Regions from separate parts of the Ruegeria sp. HKCCA5839 genome, predicted to be linked through region 1. Evidence: riboswitches for the same ligand, from Rfam matches in the RefSeq annotation. Region 1 holds a riboswitch; each other region holds the start of a gene.
What was found. A riboswitch is a leader RNA that binds a small molecule or an ion and turns the genes downstream of it on or off. The one in region 1 is predicted to bind cobalamin.

Region 1 (3,548 bases):
GACGCCGCACCCGGCATCGCTATGACCAGTCCGCAGTGATCGCCCTTGAGCATCTGACCGATGACCCATTCGACCCCAACACGCAACTGCCGATCTGGCGGGACATGTTGCGCCGGTCGAAAGGGACAACGCTTGGCAAAGCCGAGTTCTTTCGGGATGCCCGCGCGATCTTTCAGCAGCACTCAATGTTCAACCCAGCGGCTCAGTGACACCGCATAACCAAAGGACCAACAACATGACATCAAAGACCAACCCCACACCAGGACCACTGACCGACGAGACCGAAAGCTGGAAGCGCACCCTCTCGATCCTCGCAGGTATCCGTCAGATTGCCCAAGAAATGCGAGACGAGGCTGAACAGATCGAGACAGCCCACCCGAACCAGATGATCAAGCCAGGATACGGCGAGCGGGCTGAGATCGTAGCCATCCTAAACAAGACCTACGCCTTCATATCCACCGACATCCGCAGGGTCGCAAGAAGTAGCGGGCTGACTATGCCGGAGGAACTGAAATGAGCAACTCAAAGTACGAGGGTCACTTGCAACTTGACCTGATGCGTCTCCGAGAGAACCTCTCCGCAGCCTACTGTGAGGTGTTGACCGCAGGCACTTCGGGCGCAGCCTACGTTCTCCAACAACCGTCAGGAGCCGTCTACACCGACCGTCCGGGCGCTTGGACGTTTGACCTGAGTTCTGCTCGGGGCTTTCAAGCAAAATCAAACCACATTCTCGGTGCAGAGATCGTTCCGTTCGAACATGCCCGCAGGGTCATGAAAACCAAGCTCCGAACACAACTGTCGCAGATCGATGGGTTGCTCGGGATAACCAAGGACGCACCGAATGGCAGAGTTTGAAGTAATCCCCCAAGAGGCCATCGATAAGCTGGTCGCCAACCCAACAGTAGCCCCCGCATTCAACTCAGTGTTCGACGCGGGTCGCGCTGAGGAAAGGCTCACGTAAGGCGGAACCGTGAGTTGTTCCCGGCGAATGCTGGTGGGGCGTCGGATGTTCGAGGTTTTGCTGAGAGAGTGACCTAGAGAGAACTTAGAGGGAGCTGCTTAGGCCCCTTCCTTTTTCGTCGGGCAAGGGCACTTATCTGACCAGCAACGCATCCGCAAAGAACAACTCAATGACCGCTCCGAGCCCAAACCCATCAAGTTGCTGCGAAGCTGCGAAAGTCAGGTATCCGATGTTGGACCCGGTTATGAGAGATGGCTTTGGTGAAGATGTGCTGCCGTACCTGCAATCGACTTCGGCGGCTCACCAAGTGTTTGCGCAGCATCGGATTTAGGCGGCCCGCAGCTACTGGAGCCGCCCTGATTGTTAGACTCAAGCCGGGTGGTATAGCCGACGCGTAAACACACCGCTTTGCTTGCTGTCACGAAGAAGCTTCGCGCCAGCCAACACTGCCAGGTCAGCAATGGGTTCAACCAGAACCACCAACAGGTAAGCTGCGCCGAAGCTTCCAACGGCGGCCATGTTCTCGGCTCCGAAGCCTTGGCCATAAAACGCCCAGAATGCCACCCAAGCAATCACACCACCTTGGTAAGCAAGTGAAAGCTTGAATACTTCGCCGTAGCTACAATCGACGTAGGCTTTTTGCTCAGGGATGATGCGTTTTGCCAAGGCGTCGATGAGGAACAGCGGGAACAACAGCGTTGTCACGTTCACGAAGTACATGGGCATGTCGCTCGGCGCAAACAAAGCACCTTGGACAAAAAGCCCACCCGCAAGACCTATTGCTGCGGGTCCCGCACCAAGCAGCAGCAGTATCGTGGTTCCCAATATGAAGTGCACCTCAGAGATGCCAACCGCAAAGTGCGGGAACACCTCGAAGAACAAAAACACCGTAGCCACAGCCAGCACACTGCGTACCCCGAATGAAATCACCGAGTGCGACTTCAAATCGTCGGCCACCAGCTTGAGGGAATAACCAGCGGCGGCGGCGGCCGTTCCGTAGGCAAACACCATTTTCGCGCCGTCTACGACGCCCGGTTCAATATGCATATTCAGTCTCCTTGCCGTCCTTCCTGACGACATTTGATGCCGAGAAACTCGGCGGTTGCTCTAGCGGCAGGTCTCCTGGCTTGCGACTCAACGCGCTCCCGAGCCTTCCCAACACAGTGTGTCAGTGGTGCAATTCCGGGTTTGCTCACCGCTTACAGTTGCAGGGGCAGCCGAGGATTCTCACCTCGTTCCCTTTTCAGTCGGAACGAACCATCCCGACCACCGCATCGCATCCTATTCACGCGCTTTCCCGACGAGTCAATCAAAACGCTGACGCCTGACAAAACAATATCCTGGCTCTGGCTCAATTTGGCGTCAGGAGTTTCATTCCGTTAGGCACTAACCTGTTGATGGAGCTTGCTATCACGCCGCTCCGCCAGAGCTTGGCGCACGATTTGTACAGATGATGACAAAAACAAACCCGCCATGATCGTCGCTACGATTAGGTCAGGCCATCCTGTGGCTGTGCCCCAAACGCCGAGAGCGGCAAACATCACTGCCACGTTCCCGATGGCATCATTGCGGGAACAAAGCCAGACGGAGCGGACATTCGCGTCTCCATCTTTGTACCTGACGAGCAGAAGAACACTGGCAAGGTTTGTAAGCAGTGCAAGGAACCCCACCATTCCCATGATTTCAGCCTCAGGAACGCCGACGTAGAACACCCGATATACGGTCGACCCGAATACCCATGAACCCATCAGAAAAAGGCTGAGGCCTTTGGCTAGGGCAGCATTTGTTCGCGCTCGGATTGAAGCGCCTATTACAGCCAGAGAAATGCCATAGGTGAGGGCATCCCCCAAGAAGTCGAGTGCGTCGGCCTGTAGTGCCTGAGACTTCGCATAATGCCCGGCGGTCATCTCGACCACAAACATCGTGGCATTGAGTGCAATGACGATCCACAATCGCCTTTTGTAATCATCTGAAACGCCGTCAAACTTCGCGTCGTGTCCGCAACATCCTGACATAAGGAAACCTCTTTGAATCTGTCTTTAGCATAGTGTAGTTTCTCTAGTGGCTAGAGGTTCAAGAGGTAATTTGATGTTTTCGATTGGTGACCTGTCCAAGCGCACAGCGGTCAAGATTCCGACCATCCGCTATTACGAAGAGATGGGCCTGCTTTCCGCACCAGAACGCACTGAAGGCAACCAACGGCGCTATGATGCGGCTGGGTTGGAACGCCTTAGCTTCATCAAGCATGCGCGTGACCTTGGCTTCTCGATTGAGGCGATTTCGGAACTGATCGAGCTTCAATGCCACCCAGATCGTTCATGCCAAGCCGCGACGGATATCGCCATCTCACAGCTTTCCGAAGTCAGGGCCAAGATCAAACGGCTAAGGTCACTTGAAAAAGAGCTGGTTCGGATTTCCAAGGGTTGTGACGGCGATGGCGTGTCGGAAGACTGCTATGTTCTGGCTTCTCTAGCGGATCACAAGCTTTGCAATCACGAGCATTAACCCGAAATCAGACTTTGGCGTTGACGTAGCGAATTGGAGCTTTGCCCGCCCCGCAGACCTTGATGAGTCATGCGGCGAAGGT
Region 2 (3,548 bases), on a different contig from region 1:
GCCGACGGGCCTAGGGCCACAACTGTCTCGCGCAGCCAATCCGCCGCGTTTGGTGCCTTGAGCGACGGGGCGAAAAGCCCGACTGCCTCAATCCCGCGTGCGCGCAGGGCGCGGATCAACGCCGCAATTGGGGCAGTGTCGGCAGAGGTCAGGTAAGCACGATAAAACGTAACCAGCACGCGCCGCGCATCACCGGTAAATGCCGTGTCCGCCGAGATCACGCCCCGATCCGGGCACCAGACACCGCAGTCGGGGATGGTTTTGGCCCCCATCACCGGACCCGCATAAAGCCCAGCGGCAAGTGCCATCTGCGCCAGCGCTGCCTGCGCCGCAACTTCGCCACCTGTGTCACACAGATGCGCCAAGCGCCGCAGGGTCGAGACGGGCAGGGTGGAATAGTCATCCAGCCGCGTATCCTCGCGCCCATCCGCCGGTAAGACCGCCAGTGCAATGCCTTTCGCCTGTGCCAGCGCCAGTACTTGCTGTAGCCCGTAAGACCAATAGGGAACCCCGCCGATCAGGCGGATCAGGATGCCCTTGGCACCTTCCAGCGTCTGTTCCACATAGGTGTCGACCGATAGCGGATGTTTCAGAGCCGTCAGATTGGCCAGCCTCAGGGTTGGCATATCCCCGTCGGGCCCGCCGCCGCGATGCCAGCCAGCCGCGAAAGCGCCCAGGTCACTGTCCGAAAAGGACAGCACCACCAGATCCGCCGGGCTCTGGCCCAGATCGGTCGGGGTCTCTGTCTCTTCGAGCCCGTGGCTTTCGCGAAAGACGACATGCATGGCTTATTCGGCAGCCTCGCTTACGGGCGCAAGGATAGCGCGTATCTCTGCTTCTTTGATGTCGTCATGCTCGGCGATCACCACAAGGCGCGACCGTCGGTCTTCGCCCGGTTGCCACGGACGGTCATATTGATGACGCACGCGCGCACCCACGGCTTGCACCAGAAGACGCATCGGCTTGCCCTGCACAGCGGCATAGCCTTTGACGCGCAGAATGTTCAGCTCGGTGGCTAGACGTTCGATTTTCGCCACCAGATCAAGCGGGTCGCTTTGTTCTGGCAACTCGATGATGATGCTGTCGAAATCGTCATGCTCATGATCGTGGTGGCCGTCATGATGCGATGGGCGCGCGTCCATGTCATCTTCGGCCGCGGCCTCAAGCCCCAGAACAACGCGCACATTCACAACGCCTTCGGCAACTTCGACCACCGGCAGCGGGCGCGGAGCCTCGGCGGCGATCACCGCTTTGGCCTTGGCCACGCCTTCGGGACCGGCCAGATCGGGCTTGGTCAGCAGGATGATATCGGCACAGGAAATCTGATCTTCAAAGACCTCGGACAGGGGTGTTTCATGATCAATCGAGTCATCCGCCAGCCGCTGCGCATCGACGGCCGCCACATCTGTTGCAAAGCGACCCGCAGCGACCGCCTCGGCGTCGGCCAGGGCAATGACACCGTCCACAGTGATTTTCGAGCGGATATCGGGCCAGTCAAACGCCTTGAGCAGCGGTTTCGGCAGCGCCAGACCCGAGGTTTCGATCAGGATGTGATCGGGGCGCGGCTCTAGCGCCATCAACGCTTCGATCGTGGGGATGAAATCATCGGCCACGGTGCAACAGATGCAGCCATTGGCCAGTTCCATGATGTTCTCGGCAGGGCAATCAGGGATCGCGCAGGATTTCAGGATATCGCCATCAACACCGACATCGCCGAACTCATTGACGACGACGGCCAGGCGCTTGCCCTGAGGATTCAGCATCAGATGCTTGACCAATGTGGTTTTGCCAGACCCCAGAAAGCCGGTGATCACAGTGACGGGAAGCTTTTCAAGCGTGCTCATTTCAGGGCTCCAATCGGGGGAATACGTGCCGCACAGTTCTTGCGGAAATGCTCAGGACGCTCACGCCATTTGACCAAACCGTCTTCGGTCTCCAGGTATTTCGTGGCGCCGTCGACGATGGTCTCGACATGGTCGGTCTCGTTCAGGTGTTCATAGACGAATGTCCAGCGATTGGGCCCGCCGCGCAAAACGATGGAACAGCCTTCGTCGCAGTTCGACAGGCATTCAACGGCTTTCAGCGTGATCCCTTCGGGCAGATCAGCTTGCGCCAGCGCCTTGTGCAGCAATGCGCCGGGCCGTTCCGCGTCGTCCTCTATGGGCAGGCCGCGCCGACAGGTGGTGCAGACCAACAACTCGACCGGTACTGCCTCGGTCATATCTCTCATCCCCCCAGATCCTTTTCGTGGGGGACGGGGTTTCATGCGGGTCACGTCAGACCCCACTCCGGAACACCCCGTCCGGTTTCAGTCTTTTGTGCTGGCAGGTCTCCCGGCTTGCGGATGTCAGAGGCTTGCCTCTGTCGGATGTCCCACCTTCCCGGCCTAGGCCAGTGGCTTTGGGCACCCTCTCCGGTCACGGTCGCGGGGGCGGCTGCGTTTGACGGACGATCCGCTGACGCATTCCCTTTTCATCTGCTGTCGCAGACACCAACATATGGCTCATGAGGCACAGTTGACCCCGTTGTCAAGCGCGTTGCGCTAACAACAAGGCCAAGGGCTGAAAAGCGACTTGTGCGGGTCGCTGAGCGGCATGACGGGCTTTGCGCGCTGTGTTCGCCTGACCAAAACTGCAAACAGGGGAGCAGAGCTGAATGAAAGTAGGTTTTATCGGGCTGGGAAATGTGGGCGGCAAGCTGTCAGGATCGCTGCTGCGCAATGGCATTGATCTGACCGTGCATGATCTGAACGAAGTTCTGGTGGCCGAGTTTGTTGCCAAAGGTGCAAAAGCCGCGGAAAGCCCGGCGCAACTCATGCGCGATTGCGACGCGGTGATCACCTGCCTGCCATCGCCTGCGGCCTCGGACGCTGTGATGCAAGAGATGCTGCCCGAAGTGGGGCCCGGCAAAATCTGGATGGAAATGTCGACCACCGACGAAGCCGAAGCCAAACGCCTGGGCGCACTGGTGATCGAACGGGGCGGCGCGGCTGTCGATTGCCCGGTTTCGGGCGGCTGTCACCGCGCGGCAACCGGCAATATCTCGATTTTTGCTGGCTGTGACCGTGAGACATTCGAGCGGATCCTGCCGTTTCTGACCACAATGGGACGCCGGGTGCTGCACACGGGCGATCTGGGCTCGGCCTCGGTGCTGAAAGTGCTGACCAATTATCTGGCAACCGCCAACCTCATCACATGTGCCGAGGCATTGGTAACAGCCAAGGCTGCTGGAATGGATCTGGGCACGACCTATGAGGCCATCAAAATCTCATCGGGCACGTCCTTTGTGCACGAAACCGAAAGCCAGGTGATCCTAAATGGTTCGCGCGATATCTCCTTCACCATGGACCTGGTGAAAAAGGACATCGGCCTGTTTCAGGACGTGGCGGATCGCGCAGGCGTGCCGCTTGAGATCAACCCTGTCATGATCAAAATCTTCGACGATGGCATCGCGCGATTTGGCGAACGCGAACTCTCACCCAATATCATCAAACGCCTCGAGGAAGCCACCGGACTGGATATCCGCGCGGCAGGTTTTCCAGCAGAGAT
Region 3 (3,548 bases), on a different contig from region 1:
CGAGACCGGCAAAACCAGCGTGTCTCGCTATACCGTTATCCAGGATGCGGGCAAGGCGATCCACCCGGCTTATGTGGAAGGCCAGTATCAGGGGGGCGCTGCGCAAGGTATCGGCTGGGCGCTGAACGAAGAGTATATCTACGGCGACGATGGTCGCCTGCAGAACTCGATCTTCCTGGACTACCGCATCCCTGTCGCCAGTGATCTTCCGATGATCGATACCGTGATTGTCGAGGTCCCGAACCCTGGCCACCCTTACGGAGTGCGCGGTGTCGGAGAAACCGGGATCGTGCCACCCTTAGCGGCCATCGCCAACGCGGTATCGCACGCAGCGGGTGTACGGATGCGCCAGCTGCCCATGTCACCGCCGCGTATTCTGGCGGCGCTGAAGCAGGATGGTTGAAGTCAACCTTTGGTCAGGTCTCCGGTCATTGACCGGGGGCCAGCAGGTTGTCGAAGTCGACGCCACGACGACGGGCGAAATATTGCGCGAGCTTGTGCGTCGCTACCCCCAATTGCAGGCGCCTATAGATGCCGGCGTCTCAATCGCGATCAATGGCCGGATCATCGCCTCGGGACTGTCCGAGCCAGTGCCCGAAGGCGCTGAAGTTTACTTGATGCAGCGCCTAAGGGGGGGCTAAACCGACCTTTCTGGCTTCAGCGGTAGCGGTACTGGGGCGCAAAAAAGTGCTGATTGCGAAATCCCTTGTGATGTACCTTGCCATGATGCTTGGGTTTCTTCTTGATCACATGTCCGCTATGGCCGCGGAACTTGCGAGGCTGGTACGGATTATAGCCATAATGTTTGAACAGGAACTTCTTCCCAACTGATTTTTTCTTGAGTGTCTTGACCTTTACAACCGGCGCCGCCGGTTTGGCTTTCGCCGTTTGCGCAACATAAGCATAATGCTTGTGGACAGCTGGCGAAGAGAGCTGAGGCACATGAGCGTTACCTGCCTGAATGATCTTGTAGACCGCTCCTTGAGGATGGTGTGCGTCATTCGCGGTTGCCATATGCGGCCCGAAGCCGGCAACTAGCGCAACCAGGGCAGGAAGTAATTTGGAAATTGAACGTGTCATAACGTCTCCTTTCATCGGCCCAGTTTGGGGGCTTGATACAAAGGTGGGGATGACCCGCGCTGACGCCCAATAAACCCCGATCACGCTCTGGCGGGTTGTTGTGAGATCGGGTGGATCAAATTTTTGTGCCCTGTCGAATCCGGTTGACGCGTTTTGCGATCTCAGGCACTCAGATTGTGATGGTTCCTGCGGGTCCGCCCAAGGGATGAAAAGGGAACACGGTGCGGTGCACGAAGCCACCTAGTCCGTGACTGCCCCCGCAACTGTAAGCGGTGAGCAAAGCCAATCAGCCACTGATCCATCGGATCGGGAAGGACGGCCAAGCAATGACCCGCAAGTCAGGAGACCTGCCATCTTTGATGCAACCACACCGGGGCGGGGTGCCCTGGAAGGAGGTCAAGATGGCGCGTTCAGCGTGCAGCAATACGACTGATACCTTCCGTCCTCGTTTGGCAACAAGCGAGACGGCAAATGACTGCCAATCCTGATCACTTCATTCTGATCTGCTCGACCTGTGACGGTGGAGCTGCGGTAAGCGCCGAAATCGCTGCAGAGGTCAGCAGTTTGCCGAATGGTTTCGCCATTCGGCACGTGTCTTGTATGGCTGGCTGTGAGCGGCCATGCACCGTCGGGTTTCAAGCCACAGACAAGGCGCAGTATCTCTTTGGTGATATCAAAAGCGATGATGACATCGCCGCCCTGCTTACCTTTGCACGGCAATATCATGCCAGCGCAGATGGCTGGACGAAGGCCACCGACAGGCCCAAGGCGCTGCTGCACAAAACGCTCGCCCGCCTACCCCGGATCGGAGAGGAGGTGCTGCAATGACTCAACCCGCCTTTCTGGTTGCCGAGAACCTGGAATACTACGCGTTGAACGGTGATGTTTTGTTGCAGGACGTGACTTTTGCGCTTGAGGAAGGTGCCATCCTCGCCATTGCCGGGCCAAATGGTGCTGGCAAGACCACATTGTTGAACTTGCTGTGCGGTGCGGTGCCTTTGGCATTGGGCGATGTGCATGTGAGCGGGCGCAGCCTCAAATCCATGACTGCGATGGATAGGGCGCGCAGCATTGCGGTTGTCGGCCAGCAAGAGTTGCCAGACGGGCGCTTGATGCTGCGCGATTACATTGCATTGGGTCAGATCCCCATCCGGGCGGATCGTTCTGCCGCAGAACATGCCGAAGACATCAACCGGATTCTGGACTTGACTGGGCTGGCAGGACAGGCGGAGAAACGCATGGCCATGCTGTCAGGCGGAGAGCGTCAGCGGGCACATATCGCGCGTGCGTTGGCGCAAAAGCCGTCGCTGCTGTTTCTGGATGAGCCCACCAACCATCTGGACCCAGACGCCAAGGGGCGCATGTTGTCTCTGGTGGCGCAGTTGGGCATCACGGTTGTCATGATCGTACATGACCTGGTGCTGATCCCGGAATTCGCCACTCATGTGGCACTGATGAAATCGACCCGCATGACCGGGTTTGGCCCTGTCGATCAGGTTCTGACCTCGGATCATGTTCAAGACACGTTTGGCGTGGATTACCTGAGTTTTCAGTACGAAGGCCGCGTGATCCCCGCGCTCGACATCCGCAAAACTACCATATCGAACAAAAGGACGAATTGATGAAACGACTGATCTGGTCGGCTTTTCTTGCAACCGGCATGGCCACCAGCGCTGTGGCGCAGGGTGTTACCGTCGACAATTGCGGTGAGCCGCTTGTCTTTGAGAAGCAACCCGAACGGCTGGTCGTGCATGACATGAACATGACCGATATGGCCTTTGCGCTTGGGTTGCAGGACAAGATCGTGGGTCTGACTGGCATTACCGGTTGGTACAAGACCAGCCCCGATTTTGACGCGCAGCGCGGAGACATCCCCGAGCTTGCGCCCAAATACCCCACTGTCGAAAACCTTGTAGCGGCCGAGCCAGATCTGTTTTTCGCCGGTTGGTACTATGGCATGCGACCGGGTGGTGAGGTGACGCCTGACACTTTGGCGCCTTTTGGCATCAAGACCATGATCCTGACCGAAAGCTGTGTGCATCTGCACGATGATCGCCCGCAGGCCAGCATGGATCTGCTGTTTGACGATGTGCTGCGGCTTGGGCAGGTCATGCATGTCGAGGACAAGGCCGAGGCGCTGGTTTCAGACTGGAAAGACCAACTGGCCGCCATCGAGGCGCAGACCGCCGACTTGGAAAAACCCCGTGTTTTCCTTTTGGACGGTCCTGCAGACGCACCGTTCACCGCCGGTAAATTCGCCATTCCTGACGCGATGATCACTGCTGCGGGTGGTGAAAACGTGACCCATGATCTCGACACCAGCTGGGGTCGCACCTCGTGGGAGGCGGTTGCTGCTTCGAATCCTGAATTTCTTGTGCTGTTGGACTATCAAACCGGCAACGGCGCCGAGGATACGTTCAAGTTTTTGCAGGACCATCCGGTCATGTCGCAGGTCGATGCGGTGAAAA
Region 4 (3,548 bases), on a different contig from region 1:
TCCCCGCTGGGGATATCTCGATGCGGCATGTCGCAGATATTCACCTGTTCCCAAATGAACTGCGTGCTGTGCGTGTCACCGGGGTACAGCTACGCGAATGGCTCGAAATGTCGGCAGGGATTTTCAGGCAGCTGAATCCAGACTCGGCAAGAGTTCTGACAGACCCCGATCGCGCGGGTCACAACTTTGATGTCATTCATGGACTGACCTATGAAATCGACCTCAGCCAACCGGCGCGTTATCGGGCGGATGGGCATCTTTCAGATCCAGAGGCCCGCCGGGTCCGAAATTTGCGCTGGCAAGCGCGACCTGTTGACGATGCAGCGGAATTCGTCGTCGCTACCAACAACTATCGCGTCAATGGTGGTGGAAATTTCAACGCCGTGACCGATGCACGCAAACTCGACCTTCCATCCTGCAGCATCCAAAGCGTTTTGCGGGACTATTTGGCTGAAAGCAGCCAGATAGATCCTTTGGAACACGCCGAAAATCCCTTTGGCTTCAGCAATCTGGGTGGTGCCAAAGCGATCCTGGAAACCGGACCAAGAGCTTTGGCGCATATCGACGAGCTTGACCCATACGCGCCAGAGATACTGGGGACCGATGCGCAGGGTTTCCTGCGGATCGCATTGACGCTCTGATGGGTTGCGAATCCGACGGTGCTTGCTTATATCCAGGGTCGAGAGGTTGGCGCGGGCGAGCGCCTCGCCAACCTGGTCAGGTCCGGAAGGAAGCAGCCACAACGAGCCCCGCTTGGGTCGATGTCCAACCTCTCACTTACTTCCACAACCTTTCTAGACACCTTGCTGTGCGATAAGCTGCGGCCAGATGGCTGCGTTGCGCCGCGCGAAAGCCCCGATATGGCCCACTGATTGCAAGCCATGGTCCTTCGGGTCGATCAGATGGCGTTGCGCGTCAGGTCCGAACAGCTCGGCCAGCCGCCAAACGGCTTGCGGTGGGACCATCTGATCGTCCGTGAAAGTCACCAGGTCGACTGTGCCTGAGGTCGAATCCCAGGTGACATCGGGCAAGGACGCACCGATTTCAGGCGCATAATTGCGCGGAGCCGTGCACCATCGGCGCCATTGCCAATAAACCGCCGCCGGCAGGTCCGGGCCAAACCCAACCGCCCTGCCGGGCAGATACCCCAACATACGCGCAAGCAGTGGTGCATGCCCGTACCAGAACAACCCAGCCAAGGCACGGTAGGGCCAGGGATGGTCGGTAAAGGTCACAAGCCCCGAGTTCACGCAAATCAGCCGGTCGATCTGCGCCACATCCGGCTGAACCGGGCCTAACATTCCACCGATGGAATGCCCTATGGTCCAATGCTGGGCCTGCGGATAGCGACGGCGCAGTTCTGCACGCGCTGCCGGTATATCCACCAAGGCCCAATCGGCCATGGTAACAGTTGCATCCTGAATGCGCCCGGTCAGCGACTGCCCAAAGCCGCTATAATCATAGGTCAGACAAGCCATACCATGCTCAAGCGCCAGCCAGAGTGCGAAATGCTGGTAGTAGTCGCGCGGAACTCCGGTTGCACTGTTCAGAGTCACCACAATTTCCGGCTCGATGACTGGTTTGTACAGCCGCGCCGACAGGTTTCCGCCCTGTGACGGAATCCAAAAATCCTCGGTTTCGATAATATGCTGGTCATCTCGCATAGTGTCACCCGCCCACACTGAACCAATCAGTTCAGAATTAATATGCGCCCAGCTCGACCATCACTGTCAAGCCGCAGCGCGCATGACCAAACGTCCGCTTGACAGCGCCCCACCCCGAACGCTAGCGGTTGTGTGATGGTTCTCGCACCCCGGTTTGGGGTCGGGATGAAAAGGGAACGCGGTGCGGGCCAATCCGATCCGATCGGAACAGCCCAAATCCGAGACTGCCCCCGCAACTGTAGGCGGAGAGCAATGTCGAAAAGCCACTGGCCGCAAGGCTGGGAAGGTCGGCAAAGCGATAACCCGCAAGTCAGGAGACCTGCCATCAAGAATTGAAACCGAAACTCGGGCGGGGTGTCCGGGCGGGCCTGCTTGTCGGAAGCCAAGTGTTCCTGATCGTCGCCCCTGCTCATTGCGCGGAGGGCGCGGTATGATCTGGAACACAAAAACTCACCAATTTTCGGCCACTCTTTGCCAGCGCACTGGCAAACCCTGCCCGGCGCTGGCGCAATTGGCGCGCGCGATAACCCAGGCGATGTCAACGGCCCAACCTGTTACAACAGATGGGTTCGAAGTTGACGGCCACGCACAGCTGACCCATTGCGCCGAAGGGTGCACCGCACGATATCTGGCCCGACCAAAGCAGGTTCGAATTTTTTGTGACGCTGATCCCCGGACAGAAAACGAGACTCTGGAACAGTTCGCTGACTTGATGTTCTCGTGCAAAGTAACTTCGATGCCCGCAGACGCCTTGGTCAAGGCGCCATGCGCCATGTTGCAGGTCACCACCAACGCCGCGCCAATGGCGGCGCAGGCTGCCGAGCAGGCCTCGATCTAGCTCAGCCTTGACGGCCCATCGCCCAGTCCATCTGTCCTTGAGTTTCCACAGCGCAAACGCGGGTTTTTCTGAGCCGTGCCAACGCCTCTACCGGCGCTTCGCCGCTATCAATCATCAACCGCAGCACCACCATCCCAGACCGCCCGCAGCCGCCACGACAATGCACCAGAACCCGGCCGCCGCCAGACAGCTGGCACAGGCCCAGAGCTCTGACATCTTCCCACGTCGACTGTGCGTCATCCTCGGGCGTGCCGAAATCGGCAATCGGGAAATGGACCCACTTCGCACCGATATTCTCAACGTCGCGCCCCAACGCCGAGGCCCCCAGCTGGGCCAATTCTTCGGCAGTCGTCAAAGTGATCACCAGATCCGGCGCCCAAGCCGCAATCGCACATAGATCAGCTTCGTAATTGCCATCGCGCCCCGGCAATGGGCACAATGCCAACTGCCCATCGCCCACAGTCAGACTGTAAATCTGAAATCCACTCATGTCTCGTGTCCTTCGGCGCCTCTGTGCCTCAGCGGTGTAACCAAGCCAAGCCAAATCCAAAACGAAATTCGCGCCCTCGTGGTGGACGCGACGAGCAGGTCGCTCTACGCTGCATCGGAACTCGAATCCGTCAGAGACAACATGACCGACACGCCAAGCCCTGCCTATCAGGTTCTCGCCCGCAAATATCGCCCGGAAACCTTTGCCGATCTGGTTGGGCAAGACGCCATGGTCCGCACGCTGAAAAACGCGTTCGAGGCAGACCGGATTGCCCAGGCCTTTGTCATGACCGGCATTCGGGGAACGGGGAAAACCACAACGGCCCGGATCATCGCCAAGGGTATGAATTGCATCGGTCCTGACGGCACGGGTGGACCTACAACGGAACCCTGCGGTCAATGCGAACACTGTCAGGCCATCATGGAAGGCCGCCATGTCGATGTGATTGAGATGGATGCCGCAAGTCGCACCGGTGTGAATGATATTCGCGAGATCATCGACAGTGTCCGCTATCGCGCCGCCAGCGCGCGGTACAAGATCTATATCATCGACGAGG

Region 2: linked by a shared signal. The riboswitch ahead of GOV38_RS04700 (DUF1636 domain-containing protein) and the one ahead of GOV38_RS14350 (energy-coupling factor ABC transporter permease) in region 1 are both predicted to bind cobalamin.
Region 3: linked by a shared signal. The riboswitch ahead of GOV38_RS18750 (DUF1636 domain-containing protein) and the one ahead of GOV38_RS14350 (energy-coupling factor ABC transporter permease) in region 1 are both predicted to bind cobalamin.
Region 4: linked by a shared signal. The riboswitch ahead of GOV38_RS20925 (hypothetical protein) and the one ahead of GOV38_RS14350 (energy-coupling factor ABC transporter permease) in region 1 are both predicted to bind cobalamin.

What each region holds. Positions count from the first base shown of each region.
Region 1 is NZ_WQIE01000005.1:72,363-75,910, reverse strand. It holds gene GOV38_RS14365 (hypothetical protein) at 1-209, shown strand, start outside; gene GOV38_RS14360 (hypothetical protein) at 236-517, shown strand; gene GOV38_RS14355 (hypothetical protein) at 514-855, shown strand; gene GOV38_RS14350 (energy-coupling factor ABC transporter permease) at 1,331-2,008, opposite strand; cobalamin riboswitch at 2,056-2,250, opposite strand; gene GOV38_RS14345 (cation transporter) at 2,341-2,976, opposite strand; gene GOV38_RS14340 (helix-turn-helix domain-containing protein) at 3,050-3,466, shown strand; gene GOV38_RS14335 (hypothetical protein) at 3,529-3,548, shown strand, end outside.
Region 2 is NZ_WQIE01000001.1:955,166-958,713, reverse strand. It holds gene cobN (cobaltochelatase subunit CobN) at 1-785, opposite strand, end outside; gene cobW (cobalamin biosynthesis protein CobW) at 789-1,844, opposite strand; gene GOV38_RS04700 (DUF1636 domain-containing protein) at 1,841-2,221, opposite strand; cobalamin riboswitch at 2,306-2,511, opposite strand; gene GOV38_RS04695 (NAD(P)-dependent oxidoreductase) at 2,656-3,548, shown strand, end outside.
Region 3 is NZ_WQIE01000008.1:96,336-99,883, forward strand. It holds gene GOV38_RS18735 (xanthine dehydrogenase family protein molybdopterin-binding subunit) at 1-403, shown strand, start outside; gene GOV38_RS18740 (MoaD/ThiS family protein) at 396-641, shown strand; gene GOV38_RS18745 (hypothetical protein) at 658-1,080, opposite strand; cobalamin riboswitch at 1,244-1,450, shown strand; gene GOV38_RS18750 (DUF1636 domain-containing protein) at 1,552-1,908, shown strand; gene GOV38_RS18755 (ABC transporter ATP-binding protein) at 1,905-2,702, shown strand; gene GOV38_RS18760 (ABC transporter substrate-binding protein) at 2,702-3,548, shown strand, end outside.
Region 4 is NZ_WQIE01000013.1:51,262-54,809, forward strand. It holds gene GOV38_RS20910 (bifunctional 2',3'-cyclic-nucleotide 2'-phosphodiesterase/3'-nucleotidase) at 1-641, shown strand, start outside; RNA gene ffs (signal recognition particle sRNA small type) at 681-779, shown strand; gene GOV38_RS20920 (alpha/beta fold hydrolase) at 795-1,664, opposite strand; cobalamin riboswitch at 1,784-2,006, shown strand; gene GOV38_RS20925 (hypothetical protein) at 2,095-2,502, shown strand; gene GOV38_RS20930 (protein-tyrosine phosphatase family protein) at 2,504-2,992, opposite strand; gene GOV38_RS20935 (DNA polymerase III subunit gamma/tau) at 3,134-3,548, shown strand, end outside.